Prochlorococcus marinus XMU1408: one gene and its partner. The main gene of each other region encodes a partner of the protein of the gene in region 2 in a complex. Links are inferred from orthologs where the notes say so. Each region holds a gene or a part of one and is shown on either strand. Other genes may lie near its edges.

Region 1 (3,167 bases), on a different replicon or contig from region 2:
GTAATTCCTCCATCATTTGTCTCCAGAATTAATCTATCTGTTCCAACTAGAAAACCATTTTTGTCATCAACAAAGTCAATATCTAGAGGATTTGCATCAGTATCAAGATCTACTGGTGACCATGGACTGGATGAACCCATAGATGCATTGCTAACAGTGCATCCGCTCAGAGCTACTCCAATTATTAAAGCAAGAGTCAAATTAATGAGATTAGAAAACAGACTTTTCATTTCAAGGAATAAAGAGAGAGAAAACAGGCAGCAGCTAAAGCCAGGCTTCCAAAAATTAGTACGTTTTTCTGGCCTGAAGGAAGTTTATTAAACCCAAAGCCATAAGTTAGGTTTTCTTCAAATCCACTAGGCTTTGATTTAGGTCCAATATCCTTGTATCCACCAAATCCTACTCGACAGACAGGGCATCTAAACTTCTCTTTATCTATATCCAGAAAAGCAGTTCCTGGCTTAATACTTAGCTTTTTTATGCCCTCATCAGGATCGTAAATAAAGCCACAGCTCATGCATTCGAAGCGATTGAATTTTGAATCAAATTCCATGGTTTTGTCATTTTGTTCTAATGAAAAAACTTGCTTTTGTTGTTCATCAGAATTCAAATTTTTCAAAGCATTTGATTCTGTTTTGATGTTTTCACTCACAGTTTTCACTTTCACATAAAACAACTCTATGGCACTAATCTAGAAAATGACTGTCAAACTGATATTGAAATCAGTAATTAGTTCATGTTTTCCCTACAGGGTTATGAGTATTTTTTAGGATTTCTTCTTATTTCAGGAGCAGTTCCTATTCTTGCTCTTACTACAAATAAACTCATAGCACCAAAAAGCAAAGCTGGGGAAAGGCAACTTACCTATGAATCAGGTATGGAGCCTATTGGAGGAGCATGGATACAATTTAATATTCGTTACTACATGTTTGCGCTTGTTTTCGTTATCTTTGACGTTGAAACGGTGTTCCTTTACCCATGGGCGGTTGCATTTCACAGACTTGGATTATTAGCATTCATAGAAGCACTTGTTTTTATCACAATACTGGTTGTGGCACTAGCATATGCATGGAGAAAAGGTGCCCTTGAATGGAGTTAAATCCCTTGAACAACTCTCCCGCAACCGAAACCGTAAGAAGTCTCAGAGAGGCTACATGTGGTCCAGTTGGCGCTCCATCAATAACGAATGATTTAAGCGAAAATATAATTCTCACGAGCCTTGAAGATCTTCATAACTGGGCAAGATTAAGCAGTTTATGGCCTCTTTTGTATGGAACTGCCTGCTGTTTTATTGAATTTGCCGCCCTAATTGGATCACGATTTGATTTTGATAGATTCGGATTAGTACCTAGAAGTTCTCCCAGACAAGCAGATCTACTAATAGTTGCTGGAACGGTCACAATGAAAATGGCACCTGCTCTTGTAAGACTTTATGAACAAATGCCTGATCCAAAATACGTAATTGCAATGGGAGCTTGCACAATTACTGGCGGAATGTTCAGTGCCGATTCGACTACAGCAGTAAGAGGTGTTGACAAATTAATTCCAGTTGATCTTTATCTTCCTGGATGCCCTCCTAGACCAGAGGCAATATTTGATGCTGTAATTAAATTAAGAAAAAAAGTTGCAAATGAATCAATATCAGAAAGGTCGAAAATAACTCAAACACATAGATACATAACTATTCCACATAAAATGAAAAGAGTTGATCCAAAAGTTAATGGCCAATATCTCAATGCAAAATCACAATTAATAGCCTTAAACCCTTCACTATCAGAAGAATTTGACCAGTCTCTTAAAGAGGTTCAAAAAATATCTGAAGAACTTTCAAGTAATTAATCACCCTTTTTAAATCCATGACAAAAGAATCTGAAATCATAGAAGACAAAAAAAACTCTGGTCCGGTAAGCGAATGGCTTTCTCAAAATGGATTTGAAAATATATCTCTCTCAGAGGACCATCTTGGTATTGAGGTTATTAAAGTCAATCCAACAAATCTTTTACCAATAGTTGAGGCGTTAAAAAATGATGGATTTAATTATCTTCAATGTCAAGGTGGATACGATGAAGGTCCTGGACTAGACATTGTTTGCTTTTATAACTTAATCGAAATGAATGAATTTAAACAAGATATTTCTCCTCGCGAAGTAAGATTAAAAGTATTTTTAAGTCGCAATGGTGACTTAACTGTTCCTAGCGTATATAGCCTTTTTAGAGGTGCAGATTGGCAAGAAAGAGAAACGTTTGACATGTATGGTGTAAATTTTAAGGGCCACCCACATCCAAAAAGACTTTTAATGCCTGAAGATTGGAAGGGATGGCCATTGAGAAAAGATTATATTCAGCCAGATTTTTATGAACTGCAAGATGCTTACTAAAATTATTTACCTCTTTTGTACCTCCGATAAAATCTCATTATTGCTAAAGCAAGACTTCTAGGATCATGTCGCAAAGTTGGAGTAGCTTTTGAGCCTTGAAGTGAAGCCAGATAAACCTTATAACCTCTTGCTAGAAGGTCATTCTTATTACATTTAACTGGTTCAGCTCCTTTTGACTTGTAGTAATCCAACAATGGTGAGGGTTGCAATTCGCCTTGAGCAAGAATTGAACTAAATATTTTTCTAGTGATTCCTCTGGTAGCTAATTGAGCCTCAATAGCTCTCACATGACCAGTTACATCAAGTCCATCAGTTTCTCCTGGCTGAGTCATCAAATTACATATATACAATTTGGGAGCATTGCTTCTTTCAATTGCTTCGACTATTTCAGGTACAAGTAAATTTGGAAGAATTGAAGTGTATAAACTTCCAGGGCCAATTAATATAATTTCTGCATTTTTTATAGCCTCTAGCGCTCTTGGCAAAGCTGGAGGTTGAGAAGGGTGGCAACCGATTCTTACTATTGGAAGTTGTGCTTTACCAATAGCTGATTCTCCATTTATCCGTTCACCATTTTCAAGCTCTGCCCATAATCGGACATCTACATTAGTTGCTGGTACAACTTGCCCCTGAACAGCAAGAACCCTACTCGAAGCAGTAATTGCTGTCTCTAAGCTTCCAGTTATTGCAGTTAAAGCAGAAAGAAAAAGGTTGCCAAAGCTATGTCCCTCAAGTCCACTTCCTGAAGAAAAGCGATACTGAAAAAGCCCCTTTATAAGTGGTTCTTCC
Region 2 (3,223 bases):
CATTAATTACATCCCTAGTTCCAACTCAATTATTATCTTTGATAGATAATACTGATGGTTTGAAATGGCTTCAATCCCTTGCTGTGATATGGGTTGGAGGAGCTTCCATTCCTATAGACCTTGCTGAAAAAGCACGCAGAAAGTCTATTAATCTAGCTCCTTGTTATGGGGCCACCGAAACAGTAGCAATGGTGACTTGCCTTAGTCCTAAAGACTTTTTAAATGGAAGTAATAGTGTTGGGTTCCCTCTCGAAGATGTTGAGATAGAAATCAACAAAAGAAATTCACTTAAGATTAAAACCAGTAGAATTGCAACTTCAAAATGGAAGAATAATAAATTCGAATCAATTAAAGACTCATATGGATGGTGGGAAGCAGGCGATCTAGCGCAATACATCACTCTCGACAATAGAAAAGCAATACAAATCCTAGGTAGAAGAGATTCAGCTATAAATTCGGGCGGTGAAACGATTTTTCCAGAAGATATCGAAATGGAATTAATGAAAATAATCTCAAAAAATCAAATCCCAATTAAAGATATTTTTGTACTAGGAGTTAGTGACAAGAAATGGGGACAACGTTTAGTTGCCTTAACAAAATTCAAAGAGAAAGAACTAAACAGATATCCAATCATTTCACTTCTGAATGATCTCATTGAAGACTGGCAACCATCCAAAAAACCACTGAACTGGTACGATTGTCCAAAACTTTCAAGAAATATCAATAAAAAATGGGAAATAAAAAAATGGCAAGATTGGATAGCCTTTAATAAACCTATTAACTAAAAATTCGAACTAGATTCATGAAGCCACAAATTTATTTGTTTAGATAATGCACATTTTTTTCTAGTAATTGGATTTATCGATACATGTTTTATATTTGTCGAACCGATTTGCTCTCCATTCTTTTTAAATTTAAATCGAAGTACGAATGAAGACTCATTTATCTTCTCTGTTTCAAGTTCAATATTTATAGTATCTCCAACATAAAGTGGTTGAAAATAATTTGCTTCACAATGAACAACTGGTAAAGCTACATCTAGTTGGCTTGTATTGATTTCGTTTGTAGGAAAAATATCTTTCAAAGCTATTCCATATTTTTCTAAACTTTCTTCCCAAGTTTCATGACACCATCTAAATAATTCAAGAAAGTGAACCACACCTGCAGCATCTGTTTCACCAAAACGAACTGTTCGTTTCAAACATAACCATTCTCTAGGATTACGCTTGTCCAAAAACCTATCTATCAACAGAACCCATAATCACATCAATCGAACCTAAGATTGCCATTATATCAGCGACCTTGGCTCCCTTCAGTATGTGAGGAAGTATCTGCAAATTATTTGAGTCAGCTGCTCTAATTTTAAACCGCCAAGGGGTTACATCATTATTACCTTGAATAAATACTCCTATCTCTCCTTTTCCAGACTCAAGGCGTGTATATAATTCACCATTAGGAATCTTAAAAGTCGGTGCAACTTTCTTGGCTACATATTGATAATCAAAGCCCGATAAATCACCTTTTTTTCCCTCAACTGTTCTTTGTGCCTCAAGATTTTCTGTTGGCCCCCCAGGAATCATCTCACAAGCTTGTCGTAATATTTTTAATGACTGTCTCATTTCTTCAATACGAACTCTATATCTTGCATAACAATCACCCTCTTTCTCCCATGCAATATCCCATTCAAAATCGTCATAGCATTCATAATGATCTACCTTTCTCAAATCCCACGGGACACCTGCCGCCCTAAGCATTGGGCCAGAAAGACTCCAGTTAATCGCTTGCTCTTTTCCTATAACTCCTAAACCTTCTATACGTCTACGAAAAATAGGATTATTAGTAATCAATTTTTCATACTCATCAATTTTTGGACCAAACCAGTCACAAAAATCTTTGCATTTTTCTAACCAACCCCAAGGCAAATCACATGCAACGCCACCAATACGGAAATAATTATTATTAATCAATCTCTGACCAGTTGCAGCCTCCCATAAATCGTAAATCATCTCTCTTTCTCTAAAAATATAAAAGAAAGGAGTTTGAGCTCCGACATCAGCCAAAAATGGACCTAACCAAAGCAAATGGTTAGCGATCCTATTCAACTCAAGCATTATCGCTCTGATATAACTTGCTCTCTTGGGTACCTTTATATTTGCTAAACGCTCAGGGGCATTAACAACAATGGCTTCATAAAACATACCAGCCGCATAATCCATGCGACTCACGTAAGGAACAAACATAACGTTTGTTCTATTCTCAGCAATTTTCTCCATCCCTCGATGCAAGTAACCAATAACTGGTTCACAATCAACAACATCCTCTCCATCAAGGGTTACTACTAATCGCAATACCCCATGCATTGATGGATGATGTGGCCCAAAGTTGACCACCATTGGCTCAGTACGCGTTTCAAGCTGCGTCATTGGGCCCAACCAAAGCAATGTCTAGATACTAGTAAAAACTTATGAAAGAAGTGCCAATTAGTTCAAGTTCTAACTTTAATCATATCCCTGTAATGGGGAAAGAAATAATTCGATCATTAAAGGAATTACCAAGTGAATTAACAAAAAAAGGATTAATTATTGATGCAACCATTGGAGGCGGGGGACATTCCGCTCAAATACTCGAAAATTTCCCTGGAATCAAAATTATTGGGCTGGATCAAGACCCAATGGCTATAAAAGCAGCATCAAAAAAATTAATTAAATTCGGAACAAGAATAGAAATAATCTCTACAAACTTCGCAGACTTTTCACATCACGAACAAGCCATTTGTGTCCTAGCGGATCTTGGCGTTAGTAGTCATCAACTTGATGAGCCTTCACGAGGTTTTAGCTTTCGTTTAAATGGTCCAATAGATATGCGTATGAATCCCAAAGAGGGTTCAAGTGCAGCCGAACTTATTGAAACTCTCTCTGAGCAAAATCTAGCTGATTTAATATATGAATTAGGCGAAGAAAAACGATCTAGGCGTATTGCAAGAAAAATAAAAAATGATCTAGCTGAAAATGGACCATACTCTGGAACTCAAGACCTTTCTTATGCAATTGCAGGCTGCTTCCCCCCCAAGCAAAGATATGGTCGAATTCATCCCTCAACAAGAACTTTTCAGGCTTTAAGAATAGCTGTGAATAATGAATTAGGCTCTCTCGAAAGTTTACTTTTAAAAGCTCCAAACTGGTTGTTAGAGAATGGATTATTTATGGTAATGAGTTTTCATTCA

The links.
Region 1: the proteins of DNJ73_RS01195 (region 2) and nuoB are in contact, whole or in part, in a cryo-EM structure (PDB 6KHJ), measured with the Thermosynechococcus vestitus proteins. The link is inferred for Prochlorococcus marinus XMU1408 from one-to-one orthologs. Residues at the interface, in WP_011057128.1 of Thermosynechococcus vestitus: Pro17, His18, His19, Pro20, Ser21, Met22, Val25, Arg27, Met29, Thr31, Ile38, Asp39, Cys40, Glu41, Pro42, Val43, Ile44, Gly45, Tyr46, Leu47, His48, Arg49, Gly50, Met51, Lys53, Ile54, Asn57, Arg58, Pro65, Tyr66; in WP_011056552.1 of Thermosynechococcus vestitus: Leu46, Met47, Tyr48, Thr50, Ala51, Cys52, Phe54, Ile55, Glu56, Ala58, Ala59, Ile61, Gly62, Ser63, Arg64, Phe65, Asn76, Pro78, Thr89, Thr91, Lys93, Met94, Ala97, Leu101, Met123, Phe124, Ser126, Asp127, Ser128, Tyr129.

The regions. Positions count from the first base shown.
Region 1 is NZ_QJUE01000002.1:58,871-62,037, reverse strand. What follows is about bases 129-2,964. They hold nuoB (NADH-quinone oxidoreductase subunit NuoB), read left to right. Parts: upstream 129-1,089; coding sequence 1,090-1,839; downstream 1,840-2,964. Other genes in these bases: yvcK (uridine diphosphate-N-acetylglucosamine-binding protein YvcK), read right to left, coding at 2,381-2,964; DNJ73_RS01785 (NAD(P)H-quinone oxidoreductase subunit J), read left to right, coding at 1,857-2,378; DNJ73_RS01795 (NAD(P)H-quinone oxidoreductase subunit 3), read left to right, coding at 737-1,099; DNJ73_RS01800 (rubredoxin), read right to left, coding at 227-652; DNJ73_RS01805 (photosynthesis system II assembly factor Ycf48), read right to left, coding at 129-230. In the rest of the region: more of DNJ73_RS01805, read right to left, coding at 1-128; more of yvcK, read right to left, coding at 2,965-3,167. UniProt on the Escherichia coli protein: NDH-1 shuttles electrons from NADH, via FMN and iron-sulfur (Fe-S) centers, to quinones in the respiratory chain. The immediate electron acceptor for the enzyme in this species is ubiquinone.
Region 2 is NZ_QJUE01000001.1:229,838-233,060, reverse strand. The notes cover bases 332-3,223. They hold DNJ73_RS01195 (NAD(P)H-quinone oxidoreductase subunit H), read right to left. Parts: upstream 2,424-3,223; coding sequence 1,239-2,423; downstream 332-1,238. Other genes in these bases: rsmH (16S rRNA (cytosine(1402)-N(4))-methyltransferase RsmH), read left to right, coding at 2,465-3,223; DNJ73_RS01200 (acyl-CoA thioesterase), read right to left, coding at 782-1,234; DNJ73_RS01205 (AMP-binding protein), read left to right, coding at 332-785. In the rest of the region: more of DNJ73_RS01205, read left to right, coding at 1-331.